2 regions of the Cytobacillus firmus genome follow, and region 2 is predicted to be linked to the other one. Evidence: a T-box and tRNA genes for the amino acid it is inferred to sense, from the RefSeq annotation. Region 2 holds a T-box; the other holds one or more tRNA genes.
What was found. The T-box of region 2 lies ahead of leuS (leucine--tRNA ligase). A T-box ahead of a tRNA ligase gene usually reads a tRNA of that ligase, here a tRNA-Leu.
Positions count from the first base shown of each region.

Region 1 (10,162 bases), 1.2 Mb from region 2:
TACAACCCCAGGAGGCAAGCCTCCTGGTTTGGGCTAATCCCGTTTCGCTCGCCGCTACTCAGGGAATCGCGTTTGCTTTCTCTTCCTCCGGGTACTTAGATGTTTCAGTTCCCCGGGTCTGCCTTCCATACCCTATGTATTCAGATAAGGATCCTATCCCATTACGGATAGGGGGTTTCCCCATTCGGAAATCTCCGGATCAAAGCTTACTTACAGCTCCCCGAAGCATATCGGTGTTAGTACCGTCCTTCATCGGCTCCTAGTGCCAAGGCATTCACCGTGCGCCCTTTCTAACTTAACCGTATTTGACAGGTTCATCGAAGATGAACAGTATCAAAGGTTTTTAACTCTATTTAACATAGAGAGAATTCACTAAAATGGCGATTACTCGGTTATTGCTTCTTCATAATCATTATCTAGTTTTCAAAGAACGAATCTTTCATTGAGAGATTGAACTCTCAAAACTGAACGAACAAAGAACGTCACGTTTCTTGTAAATATTCCTTAGAAAGGAGGTGATCCAGCCGCACCTTCCGATACGGCTACCTTGTTACGACTTCACCCCAATCATCTGTCCCACCTTAGGCGGCTGGCTCCAAAAGGTTACCCCACCGACTTCGGGTGTTACAAACTCTCGTGGTGTGACGGGCGGTGTGTACAAGGCCCGGGAACGTATTCACCGCGGCATGCTGATCCGCGATTACTAGCGATTCCGGCTTCATGCAGGCGAGTTGCAGCCTGCAATCCGAACTGAGAATGGTTTTATGGGATTCGCTTAACCTCGCGGTCTCGCAGCCCTTTGTACCATCCATTGTAGCACGTGTGTAGCCCAGGTCATAAGGGGCATGATGATTTGACGTCATCCCCACCTTCCTCCGGTTTGTCACCGGCAGTCACCTTAGAGTGCCCAACTGAATGCTGGCAACTAAGATCAAGGGTTGCGCTCGTTGCGGGACTTAACCCAACATCTCACGACACGAGCTGACGACAACCATGCACCACCTGTCATCCTGTCCCCCGAAGGGGAACGCCCTATCTCTAGGGTTGTCAGGAGATGTCAAGACCTGGTAAGGTTCTTCGCGTTGCTTCGAATTAAACCACATGCTCCACCGCTTGTGCGGGCCCCCGTCAATTCCTTTGAGTTTCAGCCTTGCGGCCGTACTCCCCAGGCGGAGTGCTTAATGCGTTTGCTGCAGCACTAAAGGGCGGAAACCCTCTAACACTTAGCACTCATCGTTTACGGCGTGGACTACCAGGGTATCTAATCCTGTTTGCTCCCCACGCTTTCGCGCCTCAGCGTCAGTTACAGACCAAAGAGTCGCCTTCGCCACTGGTGTTCCTCCACATCTCTACGCATTTCACCGCTACACGTGGAATTCCACTCTTCTCTTCTGCACTCAAGTTCCCCAGTTTCCAATGACCCTCCCCGGTTGAGCCGGGGGCTTTCACATCAGACTTAAGGAACCGCCTGCGCGCGCTTTACGCCCAATAATTCCGGACAACGCTTGCCACCTACGTATTACCGCGGCTGCTGGCACGTAGTTAGCCGTGGCTTTCTGGTCAGGTACCGTCAAGGTACCGGCAGTTACTCCGGTACTTGTTCTTCCCTGACAACAGAGTTTTACGATCCGAAAACCTTCATCACTCACGCGGCGTTGCTCCGTCAGACTTTCGTCCATTGCGGAAGATTCCCTACTGCTGCCTCCCGTAGGAGTCTGGGCCGTGTCTCAGTCCCAGTGTGGCCGATCACCCTCTCAGGTCGGCTACGCATCGTGGCCTTGGTGAGCCGTTACCTCACCAACTAGCTAATGCGCCGCGGGCCCATCTGTAAGTGATAGCCGAAACCATCTTTCAGCTTTTCCTCATGTGAGGAAAAGAGTTATCCGGTATTAGCCCCGGTTTCCCGGAGTTATCCCAGTCTTACAGGCAGGTTGCCCACGTGTTACTCACCCGTCCGCCGCTGACTTCAGGGAGCAAGCTCCCATCTGTCCGCTCGACTTGCATGTATTAGGCACGCCGCCAGCGTTCGTCCTGAGCCAGGATCAAACTCTCCATATAAGAGTTGATTAAGCTCGAGTTGTCTTTTCGAAAAAGACTAATGATTTAAACGTTGACGTTTTGTTCGTTCAGTTTTCAAAGATCAATCAGTAAGTTTGGAGCGGGTGAAGGGAATCGAACCCTCATCATCAGCTTGGAAGGCTGAGGTTTTACCACTAAACTACACCCGCATATAGAATTGTTATTTCCCGAATGGTCGGGAAGACAGGATTCGAACCTGCGACCCCTTGGTCCCAAACCAAGTGCTCTACCAAGCTGAGCTACTCCCCGTATAATGGCGCGCCCGAGAGGAGTCGAACCCCTAACCTTTTGATCCGTAGTCAAACGCTCTATCCAATTGAGCTACGGGCGCATCTTTTAAAGCAACTCTTATATTATAACGATCTTAAATTCAAATGTCAATAACTTTTTTGGTGCGGCCGAGAGGACTTGAACCTCCACGGGGTTGCCCCCACTAGGCCCTCAACCTAGCGCGTCTGCCATTCCGCCACGACCGCTTAATAAAGCGACAAGTAACATCATACCAAAACGAGATACTTAATTCAATGGTAATTAATGGTGCGGGTGAAGGGAGTCGAACCCCCACGCCTTGCGGCGCCAGATCCTAAGTCTGGTGCGTCTGCCAATTCCGCCACACCCGCATATAAAATTTAATATGGTGAGCCATGAAGGACTCGAACCTTCGACCCTCTGATTAAAAGTCAGATGCTCTACCGACTGAGCTAATGGCTCATTAAAAATGGCTGGGCTAGCAGGATTCGAACCTGCGAGTGACGGAGTCAAAGTCCGGTGCCTTACCGCTTGGCTATAGCCCAATAACAAATGGCGGTCCCGACGGGAATCGAACCCGCGATCTCCTGCGTGACAGGCAGGCATGTTAACCGCTACACCACGGGACCATCCATAAAAACCGTCGGAAATAAAAAAAGTGACCCGTACGGGATTCGAACCCGTGTTACCGCCGTGAAAGGGCGGTGTCTTAACCGCTTGACCAACGGGCCATTGTTAGAATTTTCTGGCGGAGAAGGAGGGATTTGAACCCTCGCGCCGCTTACGCGACCTACACCCTTAGCAGGGGCGCCTCTTCAGCCACTTGAGTACTTCCCCAAATATGGCTCCGCAGGCAGGATTCGAACCTGCGACCGTTCGGTTAACAGCCGAATGCTCTACCACTGAGCTACTGCGGAATAATAATAAACTGATCAATAAAACAGCTAACATCTTATCGACTCTTCATATTATAAGGACGCGGACTATAAAAGTCAAGCATCTTTTTAGAAGAATTTATTAGCCGCTTGTCCTGTATTGACCTGCGACAATTATTAAATATAAAGCGTACTTAATCTAATGTCAATTCTTTTTTGAACACTAATTTTCCTTTGCATTTACCGCAGACATATTTCTTCGTATCAACTTTTCTTTTTCTCTGATAAATTTGGCCGCATTCTTTGCACACATAAACAAGAATCTTAACGGATTTTTTTGTTTTAGGGCGATCAGGCAAAGCTGAACAAAATCGGGGTGCTCCCACTTTCTTCATTAAAAGTCTGAAATCCTGATCACGATGTTTATATCCTTTTCCCTCTAAGTGCAAATGATAATGACAGAGCTCGTGCTTAATAATTCCCACTAATTCTTCAGGTCCAAGCTGCTCATAATACTTTTTGTTAATTTCAACATGATGTGAATTCAGCATATATCTTCCGCCAGTCGATTTTAGGCGTGAATTAAAATATGCCTGGTGGCAAAAGGGCTTGCCGAAGCTTTCTAATGATATCTTTTCAACAAGTTTCTGAAGCTCCTGGTCATTCATCTCAATGTTTTCCTCTCTTATCGTAAACATGACAACCTATTATAGCATACATTATATATACCTTTTACAGCTCTGAACTCCTTGCAGAAAGAGGGAGCCATTATCAGATTCCAATTAACGGGAGGTAAATCGTATGCCTGTATGGTTTCAAAATCAAATCCAGCGTGCTTTTTATGAAAAAGACCGCTATCAGATCAAACTGCTGAATCAGTGCTGGTTTTTCTATAGAAAGAAGCATTGCTCATAAAGGCACTAATGCCCGCCGAACAATCCAGTCCCAATGCTGAAAATCCTTAGTCAAGCGAACTCATCATTAGTTATAAAAAGCATAAGCCAAATCACGCCAGAAATAGTGATTTCCGGTGTGATTTAGCTTATGACGACTCGAAAACTGTGAAATTATTAGCTTCTATTAATTAGAATGGCCCAGCATTGTTAAAGCGACTCTTCCCTTGTGTTTATCAACAGAGTCCACCCAGACTGTTACCACATCACCAACGGAAACGACGTCCAGCGGGTGTTTGACAAATTGGCGGCTGAGCTTGGATATATGAACAAGGCCATCCTGTTTGACTCCAATATCGACAAAGGCTCCGAAATCTACAACATTCCGCACTGTCCCTTGCAATTCCATTCCTTCCTGCAGGTCTTCAAGCTTTAGAACTTCTTTTTTCAAAAGAGGCTTCGGCAGCTCATCACGCGGATCTCTTTCAGGTCTCATTAAAGCGTCAATGATATCCTTCAATGTCAGCTCACCGATTTCAAGCTCCCGGGCTGTCCGGCTGATATCTATGCCTTTGAGCGCCTCTCTTAGCGATGGTGAGCCAAGGTCATTTGATTTAAAGTCGAGATTAGCCAGCAATTTATTTACTTCTGCATATGTTTCCGGATGAATTCCCGTCCGGTCCAGAGGCTCTTTTCCATCAATAATCCGCAGGAAGCCTATTGCCTGTTCATAGGTTTTGGCACCAAGTCGGGGGATTTTTTTCAATTGCTTGCGGTCCGTGAACTTCCCTTCGTCTTCCCGTTTTTTAATTATATTTACGGCAACTGTTTTTGACAGGCCGGCTACATGCTGCAGCAATGAAGATGAAGCGGTGTTCACATTTACGCCTACCTGGTTTACTGCTGTCTCTACAACAAAGGAAAGGGATTCGGACAGCTTTTTCTGGGATACGTCATGCTGATATTGACCAACCCCAACTGACTTTGGATCAATCTTAACCAATTCTGCAAGAGGATCCTGGAGGCGTCGGGCGATTGATACAGCACTTCTTTCTTCTACCTGAAAATCAGGAAACTCTTCTCTGGCAAGATCCGAGGCAGAGTAGACGCTCGCCCCCGCTTCATTGACAATCAGGTAGAATATTTCCTCTTTCATGTCCTTTAATATATCTGCGATGAACTGTTCGGTTTCCCTTGAAGCAGTCCCATTTCCGATGGCAACCATTTTTACTTTATAGGTTTTTAGAATTTGAATTACTTTCTCCCGTGCCTGATTCGTTTTGGAAACAGGCGGGTGCGGATATATGACTCCGATATCAAGTACTTTTCCAGTTTCATCTACAACAGCCAGCTTGCAGCCTGTTCTGTAGGCAGGGTCTACCCCAAGTACGATCTTTCCTTTCAACGGGGGCTGAAGCAGCAGTTTTCTTAGATTTTCAGAAAAAATCATAATAGCCTGTTCTTCTGCTTTTTCAGTCAGTTCATTGCGTATTTCGCGTTCAATCGATGGCATGATCAGACGCTTGTAGCCATCATCAATGGCTTCCCTTACAATCGTGCCTGCAGGAGAACGTTCATCCTTTACCCACTTTTTATATAAGTACTTTAAAATAAATTCGGTATTTGGCTTAATGTTAATCTTTAATACTTCCTCTTTTTCACCGCGGTTCAATGCAAGTGTGCGGTGTGGAACAATCTTGCTCACCGGTTCCTCATACTCGTAATACATTTCATAAACGCCTTTTTCGTCATTCTCTTTATTTCTCACAGTGGACTCAATAGTCCCCTTTTTGGCTGTTTCCATACGGATCCATTTTCTGCTCTCCGCTTCATCTGATACCCACTCTGCGATAATATCTTTTGCACCAGCGATTGCTTCTTCCGTTGTGGTTACTTCCTTTTCATCAGATAAGAATTCTTTGGCTTTTGCAGCAGGGGTTTCATTTAGCGAAAAAGTGAGAAGCCACTCAGCAAAGGGCTCAAGCCCTTTTTCTTTTGCCGCAGTTGCTTTTGTCCGGCGCTTTTGCTTATATGGCCGGTATAAGTCTTCTACTTCCTGCAGCTTCACCGCTTTGTTAATTTTGGTTTTTAGCTCTTCGGTCAATTTGCCTTGTTCTTCAATTAAGCGGATTACCTCTTCTTTACGGTGATTAAGGTTTTGTATGTATTGCCAGCGCTCCATAATATCGCGGATTTGAACTTCATCCAGCGCGCCTGTCTGTTCTTTTCTGTATCGGGCAATAAACGGGACTGTGTTTCCTTCTTCCAGTAAGCTGATTGTGTTTTTTACTTGTTTGATGGCTATCGATAGTTCCCCAGCGATTAAATTTAGTGTTTGATCTTGTCTATCCAATGTTTTTTCCAAGTTCATTCCTCCATCATAGAGTCTCAATATTCATTTTATCAAAAGAACAAACAAAAAGCTTACCCTGTCTAGAGTAAGCTTCCAAGTATGAAAGTAGCATCATCTGAAGTAGATGGATATTGCTTCTTTATATCTTCCGAGATAAGTTCAATAGGGAGAAATGCTTTCAGCAAAGATTTAACCCCATGGATATTAAAGCCATCTGAGTATATCAAAAATTTAGACTCCGCTTCATACGTAAACCGCTGGGTATGAAACACCTGCGGCCTTCCTGACAGATATCCTGTTACAGGCAGGGGATAAGTGAGTTTTCCTGCAGATGAATAAAGGAAAAACCGGATATTCCCTACACAGCTGTATACAAATTCCCTGGAAGCAAAGTGTACTTTAAACAGCGCGACTGCTGCTCCTCTTTTTTGCAAAAGAATTTCGTTGCAGAGCTTCATAAGCGTATCTACATCTTTCTCATGATGGTGCTCTACAACGGAAACAACAGCAGAAGAAGCCTCATACGCATATTCCCCGCTTCCAAGGCCATCTGCCAGCACACATACAAAGTATTCATCCGTTGCGGTAAAATAATAGCCATCACCGCAGAATGATTTGCCTTCTTTAGCTGTCTGGTGTGCAATCACTTCGATGTTATCTCTAACCAATTTGGTCATGAAAGGCACTCCGAGTTATTTGTTTCAGAGTGGATTGCTTCCTGAAGCTTTTTGATCGCACGGCGCTGAAGTCTTGATACATGCATCTGGGAAATCCCCAGTTTATCTCCAGCTTCCTTTTGGCTCAAATTCTCAAGATATGTGTATTGAATAATTAATTTCTCTCTCTCTGACAGAACATGCAGGACTTTTTCAAGCACCAGCATTTGGTTTACTTTTTCAAAGCCCTCGTCCACATTTCCAACGATATCCAAAAGGGTGACCGTTCCGCCATCAGAATCAGCTTCGATTGAATGGTCAACAGAAAGAGCCTGATAACTTTTCCCCATTTCCATCGCTTCCAGCACTTCTTCTTCAGAAACCCCAAGCATATCGGCTATTTCGTCTACTCTTGGCGACCTATGAAGCTCTGTTGTAAGCTCTTCAACGGTAGCTTTAATTTTCGGACCCAATTCCTTTATGCGGCGCGGAACATGAACACTCCAGGTTTTATCCCTTAAGAAGCGCTTAATTTCCCCGATAATAGTAGGAACAGCAAAGGCCTCAAATGTTTTGCCGAAAGACTCATCATAGCGGCGGATTGCACCCAATAAGCCGATAATGCCTACCTGGACAATATCCTCATGATAGGATCTCCCTTTTGAGTACTTGCGGGCAATGGCTTCTACTAAATTCTGATATTGAAGGACCAGGGTATTTTGAGCATCTTCATCCTGGTGAAGCTGGTAGGCTTTGATTAAAGCATTTGTTTCTTCTTTGGATTTTTGGTTAGGTTGAGATTGTTTTTGCATCCCTCTCCACCTGCTCTCCTTCTAGGTATTTGGTCATAAAGACCGTAACACCCTCTTTATGATGAATTCTTACTTCATCCATCAATGTTTCAATCAGGTATAGACCCAAGCCTCCTTCACGCAAAAATTCCACAGAATCAGTCTGGTCATATGGCCCAATGCCTTGTCTCGCAGATTGGAAATCAAAGCTTTTTCCGCTGTCTGCGACCATTACCTCAAGGCGGTCCGTGTATAAACCGAACCCGATGACTACTTCCCCTTGCTCATTCTGTTTGTATGCGTGTTGAACTGCATTAGTGCAAGCTTCACTTGTAGCAATCTTAAGATCTTCAATTTCTTCATATGCAAATCCCATTCTGCTGGCAATCCCTGATAATGTCAGGCGGATTACCCCGACAAACTCCGGCTTGGCCGGAATTTTCACCTCTATATAATCAAATGGCTCGTTCATTGTACTCCACCTTCAATCCCGCTGTTAATATCGATAATATCCGCCAGGCCTGTAATTTCGAAAAGTCTCTTTAAACGGTCCGACAAGCCAACAATCTGGAATTTTCCGTTATTGGCACGGACATTTTTAAACACACCAACAAATACGCCTAAGCCGGTACTATCCATATAAGAGACTTCTGATAGGTTGACCACCATTTCTACGCCTTCCTTTTCTGTTAAAGGAAAAAGCTCTTCGCGAAGTTTAGGTGCTGTATACGCATCAATTTCTCCACTTATCATTGCTTCAATCAGCATATCATTTTCTTTTACATCTATAGTAATATTCATAACTGACCCACCTCTTTACATGTCAACTGCTTTTTACTAGTTACCCGCTTTTAAAACCCATTAAACATTTCTTTTTAAAATAATTAAGGTAAAATCATCCCGCAATTGAAAATGCTGAAGTTTTTCAAGTTCTTTATATACGCTATTAACTATTTCCTGTGCATTTAAATGAATGTATTTCTTGATTAATTCCAGCAATGATTCCTTTTCTATAAACCCTTCTTCTGTACGGCATTCAGTAACCCCGTCTGACATTAATATAATCATATCTCCGGGATTTACTCCTTTTTCGTACTGGCGGTATTTAGTTTTTTTATCAATACCAAGAAGCAGGCCCTTCGCAGTCAGCTCAGTAAATTGCCCATTTCCGGCATTATAGAACAGGCCCGGTTCATGTCCTGCAGAACCATAAGAGAACATGTGGCTGTTTGTATCATATATTCCATAAAACATGGTAATGAACATGGTTAAATCTACGTTCTGTTCCACTACCCGATTAAGATTTTCAAGGACCGTTTTAGGGTCATTGCGGTTTTCAGGCACACTGTCCATGGCATATTTAATCATGGACATACAAAGGGCTGCAGGAAGACCTTTACCGATTACATCAGCAATGGCGATGCTGATTGTGCTGTTCTCATCCTGAACAAAATGGAAATAATCACCGTTCATATGTTTGGCAGGAACACTTATTGCGCCGATATCCAGTCCTTCAACAGAAGGAACCTGCGTTCCCAGCAAGGTTTGCTGAACGTTCGCAGCTATTTCCATCTCTGTCCTGAGTTCCTGCTGAATATGTTTTAAGCTCTGATGTTCTCTATAGGCAAAACCATAGCCTATCATGACTTCCAGAAGGATATCAAAAGAATGGTGAACATATTCAGGCAAGTCCGGATAAAGTTCACCCATCAGACTTTTATGAACACTGATAATCTCTTCAGGTGAGATTTTGTGCTCGATCGACTTCCTGCTGAACTTCTGGCCCTGATACAAAGCCTGTTCAGATTGTTCCTTAATATAATTCTCAAGAATATCCCGATACTTTGATTCCATCATTTCTCGGAAATCCATAACGCTTCCCCCTAACGAAGCCACTTAGTTGCTTTTATATCTGTACCGGTCCCGGGATTGGAGTCAATTAAGAACTCATCCATTAACCGCTTCACACCTGGCAGGCCGGCTCCTAATCCTCCTGATGTCGAGTATCCATCTTCCATTACTTGGCGTAAATCACTGATTCCAGGGCCGCTGTCTACCGCAACTATACGCAATCCCGCTTTTCCGCCGTCATATATTTTCTCAATACAGATTTGCCCTTGTCCGGCGTATAAATAAATATTCCGGGCAAGCTCACTAATGGCTGTAGTGATTCTAGCCTGGTCAACTGTACCAAAACCAAGCTCTTTAGCAACATTCCGCCCAAGCTGGCGGGCTGCAACGATGTCCCATTCGTTTATGATTTTAA
Region 1 is NZ_CP098323.1:254,607-264,768, reverse strand. It holds rRNA gene NAF01_RS01480 (23S ribosomal RNA) at 1-301, opposite strand, end outside; rRNA gene NAF01_RS01475 (16S ribosomal RNA) at 509-2,058, opposite strand; tRNA gene NAF01_RS01470 (tRNA-Gly) at 2,155-2,228, opposite strand; tRNA gene NAF01_RS01465 (tRNA-Pro) at 2,252-2,328, opposite strand; tRNA gene NAF01_RS01460 (tRNA-Arg) at 2,334-2,410, opposite strand; tRNA gene NAF01_RS01455 (tRNA-Leu) at 2,470-2,555, opposite strand; tRNA gene NAF01_RS01450 (tRNA-Leu) at 2,615-2,699, opposite strand; tRNA gene NAF01_RS01445 (tRNA-Lys) at 2,715-2,790, opposite strand; tRNA gene NAF01_RS01440 (tRNA-Gln) at 2,799-2,873, opposite strand; tRNA gene NAF01_RS01435 (tRNA-Asp) at 2,882-2,957, opposite strand; tRNA gene NAF01_RS01430 (tRNA-Glu) at 2,988-3,059, opposite strand; tRNA gene NAF01_RS01425 (tRNA-Ser) at 3,075-3,165, opposite strand; tRNA gene NAF01_RS01420 (tRNA-Asn) at 3,171-3,245, opposite strand; gene NAF01_RS01415 (SprT family protein) at 3,398-3,871, opposite strand; gene cmpA (cortex morphogenetic protein CmpA) at 4,005-4,118, shown strand; gene NAF01_RS01405 (Tex family protein) at 4,284-6,467, opposite strand; gene NAF01_RS01400 (PP2C family serine/threonine-protein phosphatase) at 6,530-7,126, opposite strand; gene sigB (RNA polymerase sigma factor SigB) at 7,123-7,917, opposite strand; gene rsbW (anti-sigma B factor RsbW) at 7,895-8,368, opposite strand; gene NAF01_RS01385 (anti-sigma factor antagonist) at 8,365-8,697, opposite strand; gene NAF01_RS01380 (PP2C family protein-serine/threonine phosphatase) at 8,758-9,768, opposite strand; gene NAF01_RS01375 (anti-sigma regulatory factor) at 9,780-10,162, opposite strand, start outside.
Region 1: it encodes a tRNA-Leu, which carries the amino acid that the T-box ahead of leuS (leucine--tRNA ligase) is inferred to sense. The anticodon was not compared.

Region 2 (10,162 bases):
TGGTAATCTCTTCAATACGGTCCAATCCTAACACCCTTTCCTGAAAACTTTTTAAATAGCACTTTGCTTTTACTAATGCTGCCACTCCTATAATACCCTATATGGCACGAAAAAAAAAAAATGAGAAGTTTCTTTAACATATATACAAAAAAACCACCCTTGATCAAACAAAGGTGGTTCATCTCAATATAACTTAATTTGCAACGATGTTTACAAGCTTGCCCGGTACTGCAATGACTTTACGGACAGTTTTTCCATCAATTTGCTCTTTTACTTTTTCATCACCCATTGCGATTTGCTCCAACAGGTCTTTTTTTGCATCGGCCGGAACCATTAGCTTCGCTTTGACTTTGCCGTTGATTTGAATCACGATTTCGACCTCGTCATCCACCATTTTGGCTTCATCAAATGCCGGCCAGGCTTCATAAGCAATGGACTCATCATGGCCAAATTTTGACCAAAGCTCTTCTGAAATATGAGGAGCGATTGGTGAAAGCATTTTAACAAAACCTTCTGCAAAAGTTTTTGGCAGCACATCTGCTTTATAAGCTTCGTTAATGAATACCATCATTTGAGAAATAGCTGTGTTAAAACGAAGTCCTTCGTAGTCCTCAGTTACTTTTTTCACCGTTTGGTGGTAAACCTTTTCAAGACTGCTGCCTTCTTCAATGTCTTGAATTCTCGGGCTTAATTCACCAGTCTCTTCCACAAACAATCGCCAGATGCGGTCAAGGAATCTTCTTGAGCCATCCAATCCATTTGTAGACCAGGCGATGGAAGCTTCAAGCGGCCCCATGAACATTTCGTATAAACGAAGAGTATCTGCACCATGGCTCTCTACGATTTCATCCGGGTTAACGACATTGCCTTTTGATTTACTCATTTTCTCATTGTTCTCCCCAAGAATCATACCCTGGTTGAATAGCTTTTGGAACGGTTCCTTCGTATGGACAACTCCCACATCGTAAAGGACCTTGTGCCAGAAGCGGGCATATAGAAGGTGAAGAACCGCATGTTCAGCTCCTCCGATATATATATCAACCGGAAGCCATTCTTTTAATTTTTCGGGATCTGCAAGAGCTTCACTATTTTTCGGATCAATATAGCGAAGGTAGTACCAGCAGCTGCCTGCCCATTGCGGCATTGTGTTCGTTTCCCTCCGGCCTTTTTTGCCAGTTTCCGGATCCACAACATTAACCCAATCATCAATGTTGGCTAATGGTGACTCACCAGTACCGGATGGCTTGATCTCCGTTGTTTTTGGAAGCACTAATGGAAGCTGATCTTCCGGCACGGCAGTCATTGTGCCATCTTCCCAGTGGATAACTGGAATCGGCTCGCCCCAATAGCGCTGGCGGCTGAATAACCAGTCACGAAGACGGTAAGTAACCTTCTTGGTGCCAATACCTTTTTCTTCAAGCCAGGCAATCATTTTCTCAATAGCGTCCTCTTTGTTTAATCCATCAAGGAAACCTGAGTTCACATGCTCGCCATCGCCAGTGTATGCTTCTTTATCAACATCTCCGCCGGCAACGACTTCTTTAATAGGCAGATCAAATTGCTTGGCGAACTCATAGTCGCGCTCGTCATGTGCCGGAACCGCCATGATGGCACCTGTTCCATAGCTGACTAAAACATAATCTGCAATCCAGATTGGCATTTTTTCGCCGTTGGCCGGGTTGATCGCGTACGCACCAGTGAAGACACCCGTTTTTTCTTTAGCAAGATCTGTCCGCTCAAGATCGCTCTTGCTCTTTACTTTGTCAATGTAAGCCTGAACTGCTTCTTGCTGCCCCTCTGTTGTGATCTTATCAACAAGCGCGTGCTCTGGAGCAAGTACAGCATATGTTGCACCATATAATGTGTCAGGACGTGTTGTGAATACGGTGAATGTGCCATCATGTCCTTCAATATTGAATGTCACTTCAGCTCCTTCAGAGCGGCCGATCCAGTTGCGCTGCATATCCTTTAGGCTCTCTGGCCAATCCAATAAATCAAGATCTTCAAGCAGGCGATCCGCATAAGCCGTAATTTTCAGCATCCACTGTCTCATTGGGCGGCGTTCTACCGGATGGCCACCGCGCTCGCTTTTTCCGTCGATAACCTCTTCATTTGCAAGTACTGTTCCAAGTGCAGGACACCAGTTAACAGCTACTTCATCGATATAAGCAAGCCCTTTTTCATAAAGCTTTAAGAAGATCCATTGAGTCCATTTATAGTATTCAGGGTCTGTTGTGTTTACTTCACGATCCCAGTCATAGGAGAAGCCTAACGCTTTGATCTGGCGGCGGAAGGTGTTGATATTCTGTTCTGTGAATTCTGCCGGGTCATTCCCTGTATCAAGTGCATATTGCTCTGCAGGTAAACCAAATGCATCCCAGCCCATCGGATGAAGGACATTATAGCCCTGCATGCGCTTCATGCGGGAAAGGATATCTGTTGCCGTATATCCTTCCGGGTGGCCAACGTGAAGACCAGCGCCTGAAGGATATGGGAACATATCAAGCGCATAAAACTTGCGCTTGCCTTTATCTTCAGTTGTTTTGAATGTTTTATTTTCTTCCCAGTGGCCCTGCCACTTTTTTTCAATCTCCTTATGATTGAAACTCATTTTTGTTTCCTCCTATTAATGAAAATAAAATAAAAAAACCTCTCATCCCAAAAAGGGACGAGAGGATTATGTATAAATCTCCCGCGGTACCACCCACATTAGTGAACATGTCACTCGCTTCATTCATCCTTAACGCGGAAAACGGCAAGCATTACTGGTATTTCACACTTGCTGCTCAAAGGCGAGTTCATGATGTGCCCGGCTGACTTGCACCTGCCGTCAACTCTCTTAAAACGGGCGCTGCACCACTACTGCTCCTTATCTAAGCATTTTAGTATAAGAATATGACTATTGTAATAAATTTCCCGCCAGGATGCAAGTAGGCTTATCCTGACAGGAATTTAATACTTAGAATATGCAAAGCTTTTAAAATTGTGCACCATGTTTCACTTTCTTTAGGGCAAAATGTTTACGAAACCATCCAATCATTATTTCAAATCGATCAGATGCGGATGAAAGAGCCATAATAGAATCGCAATGATAGGAAGCGAAACTGCCATAGCTATTCCCGGCTTTTTATAATGCATTCGCAGCATGATGAACATGATGAGATTAAATAGCACAGACCACCAGAAATTCCACCCATTATCATAAATAAACAATCCCTTTTTAGAAAACAAATACTCCAGCACTGAGAAATAAACGATCCACACGCCAGTATAAAAAATCTTTTTCTTTAGATTTTTTTCCGGAAAATAGCGAAGGTAAATCATGACGACGACTGGAATAATCAGCAAAGTGAAGGTGATTTCAATAAACGTATGATTCAGCCAATCCAGCGTAACTGCTCTATAGGCCCATAGGGTATGATTATAAAATAAAAAATTATATAGAAAGTTGGCAATGATATAAAATTGGACAGTAGGATAGTATTCTTTCCATCTTTTCCAATCAACAAATTTCCAGGCAAAAAAAATATAGACAAGTACAACCAATAATAAATACACAATATCTCCACCAATTATCTGCCATCAATTCAGTATCAACAATATACCCATAGTTTCAGAGGTTTTATTCGCATTACTGGACAAGAGAAAAAGAGGGCATTCTCTGCCCTCTCTAAAAAACTGCTATGCGCATTCTTATTGAACTGTATAGCCCCCATCAATAACTGCCGCCTGGCCCGTAATTCCTTTAGCTGCATCGCCAGCCAAAAAAATCGCATAATCTGCAATCTCTTCCACCTTCAGAAGCCTTTTTTGCGGCACTAATGGATAAATGACTTCCTCCAGTGCTTTTTCGATGGGGACATTTCTTGTTTTAGCAAGATCATTCAGCTGATTTCTTACGAGTGGTGTGTCTACATAGCCCGGACAGATGGCATTAACCGTAATGCCATGTTCAGCAGCCTCCAACGCCGCGACTTTAGTTAAGCCTATAACACCATGCTTTGCACTGTTATATGCAGCCTTGCCTGCAAACCCCACAAGCCCATTGATGGAAGCCATGTTAAGTATCCGGCCAGATTTTTGTTTTTTCATGATTGGCATCGCGTGCTTTATAGCCACGAATGGAGCAGTCAGCATTACTTTGATCATGAATTCAAACTTCTCAGTTGGAAATTCGTCTATAAATGAAACATGCTGCAGCCCTGCATTATTTATCAGCACATCCAAAGCACCGAATCGGCTGACAGTTTCATTAATGGCCGCCTGTATATCTGACTCTGATGTGACATCACATTTTAGCCCAAGCGCTTCAAAACCTTCATTCTGCAGGTTTTCTGCAGCTTTTTTCACGGCAGCTTCCTGAATATCAGTCAGAACAATTCTCGAGCCCTGTTCGGCAAACCTCTTGCCAATTTCATAGCCAATTCCCTGCGCTGCACCAGTGATAAAAACGACTTTATTTTGTACCATGAATAAGCTCCTTTCAAAACAAAGCCGGGGCCCTGTTTGATGAGCCCCTGCCGAAATTAGATTCCTAATCCGAATGAGAATAATACAATCGCTATGGCTAAACCAATCAGCGGGACAATTACCGTAACAGCAGCCACTGCTCCATATGCTGCCTGGTGGGTTTCACCGCAGATTGCCCGTACAGTGGTAACAACATAGCCATTATGCGGCAAAGAGTCGAGAGCTCCGGAAGAAATGGCAACCGTCCTGTGCAGGGCTTCTGCATTAACGCCCATGTCCATATAATGCGGTGCAAGAATTGGCAGTGCGATTGCCTGGCCTCCTGAAGCTGACCCAGTCATCCCGGCGATCACACTTACGGCTATGGCACCGCCAATCAGCGGACTGCCAGGAATGCTCGTCATCCAATCAACTGCTGTGGCAAATGCAGGCACTGCTTTTGCTACGCCGCCAAACCCAACGACAGCAGCCGTATTGCCTATAGCAATCAATGCACCTAATGTTCCATCAGACACAGCATTCCAGAAATTAGTGAAATACTTTCGGTTCAATAGATATGTGGCAATGACTCCACCCAGCAAGGCAAGAATAAGTGCAGATTGTGCAAGTGAATCATGAAAAACGAAGGAAATAATTAAAACCACAACTAATGGTACAACACCCATAATTGGATGCGGTAAATCCTTATTTTCTGTTACAGGATCCTGCTTGCGGGATTCAAACGTTTCTCCTTTGTTTACAGCCTTGGTAATCATGCGCTTCAGCCACCAGTAGCCGAAGATCATCATGAACACAGCCACAATTAAGCTGACTTCCCAGCCCGCATATGGAGTTGTTCCTAGGAATTCAATCGGAATCCAGTTTTGAATTTCAGGTGAACCTGCAGAAGTCATCGTAAATGTTACAGATCCAAATGCCAGTGCTGCAGGGATAAATCTTCTCGGCAGATTTGCCTGCTTAAATAAACTCAACGCCATTGGATATACAGAGAAGGCGACAACGAATAAACTGACTCCGCCATAAGTTAAAATGGCACAGGACGCGACTATGGCAAGAACGGCATATTTCATTCCAAGCTTATCCACGACCATTTTGGATACACTGTCAGCCGCACCGCTATCCTCCATTACCTTTCCAAAAATAGCACCTAATAGGAACATCAGATACCATGATGTGACAAATCCCGAAAAGCCGGACATATAGTTCCCGACCAAGTTGGCCTCTCCTTCTCCTGCCAGCTGCGGAAATAAAGGCATACCGCTAAAAAGAGCTACAAACAGCGCAGATAATGGACCGACCACCAGCAGATTCATTCCCCGCATCGTCAGGTATATCAGCAGGGCAAGCCCGCCTATTAACCCAATCATACTTAGCATTTCATTTCCCCCTTTGTTTTAAATATAAGAAAATTAACAAGTCACCCCTCCTTTTGCAAACGTTTTCAAAAAAAGATAAAAAAATAACTTCTTGTGAAATGTTATTGCAAGAAGTGTGCCAACAAAAAAATACTTCTTGGTAAAGGGAATGGTGAACATTTAATGAATTATTTTTCCGGAAATCTGGAACGGGCAGGGAGCAAGTCCTCCAATTTAATAGAATAGTTTTCTGACAATTCCGTCTAACTAAGGGTTATCAGTATTAAAGATTCCTAGAATCAAAAAAGTCCAGAATTCTGGAATATATTCCGGATTTCTGGACTTTTTAAACCTATACAATTCCATATTTCTTTAACTTTTCGTACATGGACGATTTACTGATGCCAAGAGCATTTGCTGCTGCTATTCGGTCATTATTATATTTGCTCAAGCTTTGTGACAGAATCCGCTTCTCTGTTTCCTCAAGAATATCCTTCAAATTCTTTTTTCCAACCGGATATACAGCAGTTTCTTTCATATAATCCGGCAATGATTCTGTGGTGATAGTTTCATTGCTTGTCAGGTGAATGGATGCCTCGATTACATTTTCAAGCTCCCTGATATTTCCGGGCCAGCTGTATTGATGAAACTTTTCTATGACTTCCTCTTCAATTGCACTTATTCTCTTTCCTGATTTTTTCGTTATTTTCTTGATAAAGCTGTCGATTAGAAGGGGTAAGTCCTCCATCCTGTCGCGCAAAGAAGGAACCATGAACGGCACTACATTAATTCGATAAAATAAATCCTCCCTAAAACGCTTTTCCTCCATCATTTTTTCGAGCGGTCTGTTAGTTGCAGCAATAATCCGGACATCCACTTTAACCGGAGAAGTTGACCCAACACTTTCAATCTCGCCTTCCTGCAGGGCACGCAATAACTTCACTTGCATATTAAGCGGCATATCCCCGATTTCATCCAAAAACAAGGTCCCTCCATCTGCGAGCTGAAATTTTCCTTTTTTACCGCCCTTTTTCGCCCCTGTAAAAGCTCCCTCTTCATAGCCAAACAGTTCAGACTCCAGCAGATGTTCAGGAATGGCCCCACAGTTAATTTTTACAAATGGCTGATGGCTCCTGTTGCTGAGCTGATGAATGCTGTGGGCAAACAGTTCTTTGCCGGTCCCGCTTTCCCCGCGGATTAAAACGGAAATATCACTGGCTGCCACCATTTTCACCTTTTCTTTCAGGCTGTGAATCTGGCTTGAGCTTCCTAATATATCATCGAGGCTGTATTTTACACTTGGATCAATTCCCTGGATATAGCTCTGGATTTTTGTGAGCATGCTCTTTACATGGCTGTTCATCTGCATCCATTCCTTTGTATCCCTAAAGAAAACCGTCCCGAATGCGCCAATTACCTCGCCATCAGAAAAAATGGGAATGCGGTTTGCTATCATATAGTTGCCTCTTATAAATTGCAGGTCCGCAATTTCTTCCTTTCCTGATTCTGCCACTATATGCATTCGTGAATTTTCAATAACCCCCGATACATGCTTCCCCAGAACCTGTTCCCTCTCCACCTCAAGGAAATCGCAATAATTTTTATTGATGTAAATGATCGTTCCTTCTTTATTTACAACGACAAGCCATCCAAAGGCGTTTTCTACAATGGTTTCAACCATTTGAACAGGCAAATCAAATAATGCACTTTTCATTTTTGATCCCCTCATTTTGGACATTCTACTATTATAAACACCATTTTATCATATTTTTCTGACAACAAATTCATTTCAATAGGTATTCCATTTGCGTTTACTGTCCATACCATTAGTAATCCGTGCAGACATGGGAGGTGTTTCAGCTGAAAGGCATATATTTGATCAATCCCCACTGGCAATACTTAAACAAGCCCAAAGAAGAATGTATTCAGCTGCAAAAACAGGCACTGGAATCCTATATTGAGAACCATAATATTTATACAGTGAAGCTAAATCAATGGCAGCTGAACGACTACTACACCATTCCACATGCCCTATTGTATGATTTGAAGAAAAAGAAAGCAGAGCTGGATATCCTGCTTCTTTATTCTGAAGAGGTCCTTGAAGACTTTATCCATACTTATCCGGCGAGATGGCTGATTCTGAAAAGCTTCTTCAATGAGGTTGTATTTTGCGCTAACCAAAAAGAGAACTCTCTTGAAGGCGCAGGTTAAATGAATTACAAGACACAAAAAACCTGCAGCTCCAAACTGCAGGTTTCATTCTTTGGTTTATACTTATGAAACATGCGCCAATTCTTTAGACTCCTTTAATTTCCGGTCATATACAAGAATCGTCAGAATGGCAAAGACAAATAGAACCATTAATACAGCAAACAGCATGGAGATTCCATAAAGATCAACCAGAATACCCCCCAGTAAAGGGCCGATCATCCTTCCGCCTGTAGCTGTGCTGTTTACGATTCCCTGGTAAAACCCTTCCCTCCCTTTAGGAGCAAGCTGGTTGGCAATGGTCGGAACAGCTGGCCATATCAGCATTTCGCCTACTGTCAGAATAACCATGCTGATGACAAATGCGGAGAACTGTTCTGCGATCGCCGCAACAGCAAACGAGCCAATAAATATAACCATTCCGGCGACCATCTGAATCTTTAATGTTTTAAACCATTTTACCATTGCACTGATAACCGGCTGCCCCAAGACAATCAGGGCTCCATTAATAGTCCACAGCAAACTGTATTGCTTTAACGAAATGTTCAGCTCCTGTGTATAAGCGGCAATAGTCGATTGCCATTGAACATATCCTACCCAGCACAATAAATAGCCCGCACATAATATGAGCAGCGCATAAAGCTTGGTATGATTTTTAACCATGCCATTTTCCTGAAGGATGGAGGTCTGCTGACCGGAAACTGTGTTTATTCCCCTGTAGCCAAAAACAGCGATCAATAAAAAAATGATATACATAACAGTATTGGCCAGAAAAATTAACTGAAAAGAGTACGAGGCCACAAGACCGCCAAGAGCAGCACCAATGGCAACACCTGCGTTCTGGGCTACATAGATGGCATTGAAGGCTTTGCGTCCTCCTTCTTTCCAGACTGATCCGGCCATCGCAAACATAGAAGGAAAAACAATCCCGGAGCCAAATCCGACAAAGGTAAGGAATACCACATATGCAGGCCAGCCATGCCAAAAGGTCAAACCGAGGAGCGCCATTACTGTGATGACAATTCCAAGAAGAATCGAACGATAGCCGCCAACTTTATCATAGAGGCTCCCCCCTATTAAATTTCCGGCGACACTGGCAGCTGCGTTCACCATTAGTACCAGGCCGGCTACCGATAAGGATTTGCCTAAGTGGTCATGAATGTAGATTGTATTAAGAGGCCACAAAAAAGAAGATCCGGTTACATTCACTGCCATCCCAATAATTAAAAGCCATAAGGTCCGCGGCATAAGATAACGCCCCTTTTTTCGTATTTTTTATGTTTAGCCGGTGCATTATCTCCCGGACACTATTTCGAAATCCAAAATAATTTTAGTTGGTTTTTCCTGTCCTTGCAATAGGTTTTTAATCGATTTTAATAGACAGAATACTTCTTCTTTTTCACTTAAAGATTCAGAAAAGTAAAGCCCCGATCCTCGGTGGATCGGGGCTTTGCCATAATTATTTATGACGATTGTTCCGGTTCTGGATGAAATTTCGATTTAACAGGCTGTCCGCCTGATTTTTCATAGTGCTTTTTCGACTGCTTTACCGCGTCGAAGTCCCGGCCAAATTCAACATCCTGGTTATTGGCGCCATTGCGGGTCTTTTGTTCCGGATTGTTTTGTTTTGATCGCTTTTTTACCATCTGTGAACCACTCCTTAATGAGGAAGAATTATCATCTGATTTTGGAGCTGCTGCAGCTGGAGCCTCATACGATGAAGCTGTTCCCGCTGCTGGGAGTTGGCGCTATGGGCCATCTGGGTTATATCATTATAAGCAGCTTCCAAAGACTGAAGCGCATTGGAGTATTCGAAATCATTGTAATGCTCCTGTGTTCTTCCCGATTCAAACTGCTCCTGCGCAAAACGGATTGCATCCTCACACTGCTGAAGAAGTGTATCCATTGATTCACGGGTTGCCATGGTATGTTCCCCTCCTTGAAGAATGGGTATAGAAGCTTGCATGCTTCATGAATTAGTTTGTTCATTTTTCCGTAATCCTTACCACTGTATTTCCTGCCAATTCCCCTTTTATAAGGTTTTGCGTCATGATAAGATTAATTTTATGAAAGCACTCATAATGATTTTCACAATATAGATTACTCTTTGATTAAGGAGGGATAATTGT
Region 2 is NZ_CP098323.1:4,049,006-4,059,167, forward strand. It holds gene NAF01_RS20410 (rhodanese-like domain-containing protein) at 1-25, opposite strand, end outside; gene leuS (leucine--tRNA ligase) at 194-2,611, opposite strand; T-box leader at 2,662-2,885, opposite strand; gene NAF01_RS20420 (CBO0543 family protein) at 3,040-3,558, opposite strand; gene NAF01_RS20425 (3-hydroxybutyrate dehydrogenase) at 3,694-4,470, opposite strand; gene NAF01_RS20430 (GntP family permease) at 4,527-5,846, opposite strand; gene NAF01_RS20435 (sigma-54 interaction domain-containing protein) at 6,178-7,539, opposite strand; gene NAF01_RS20440 (hypothetical protein) at 7,677-8,036, shown strand; gene NAF01_RS20445 (MDR family MFS transporter) at 8,100-9,281, opposite strand; gene NAF01_RS20450 (glycogen biosynthesis protein GlgD) at 9,497-9,679, opposite strand; gene NAF01_RS20455 (YtzC family protein) at 9,694-9,957, opposite strand; gene NAF01_RS20460 (tRNA modification radical SAM protein MnmL/YtqA) at 10,161-10,162, shown strand, end outside.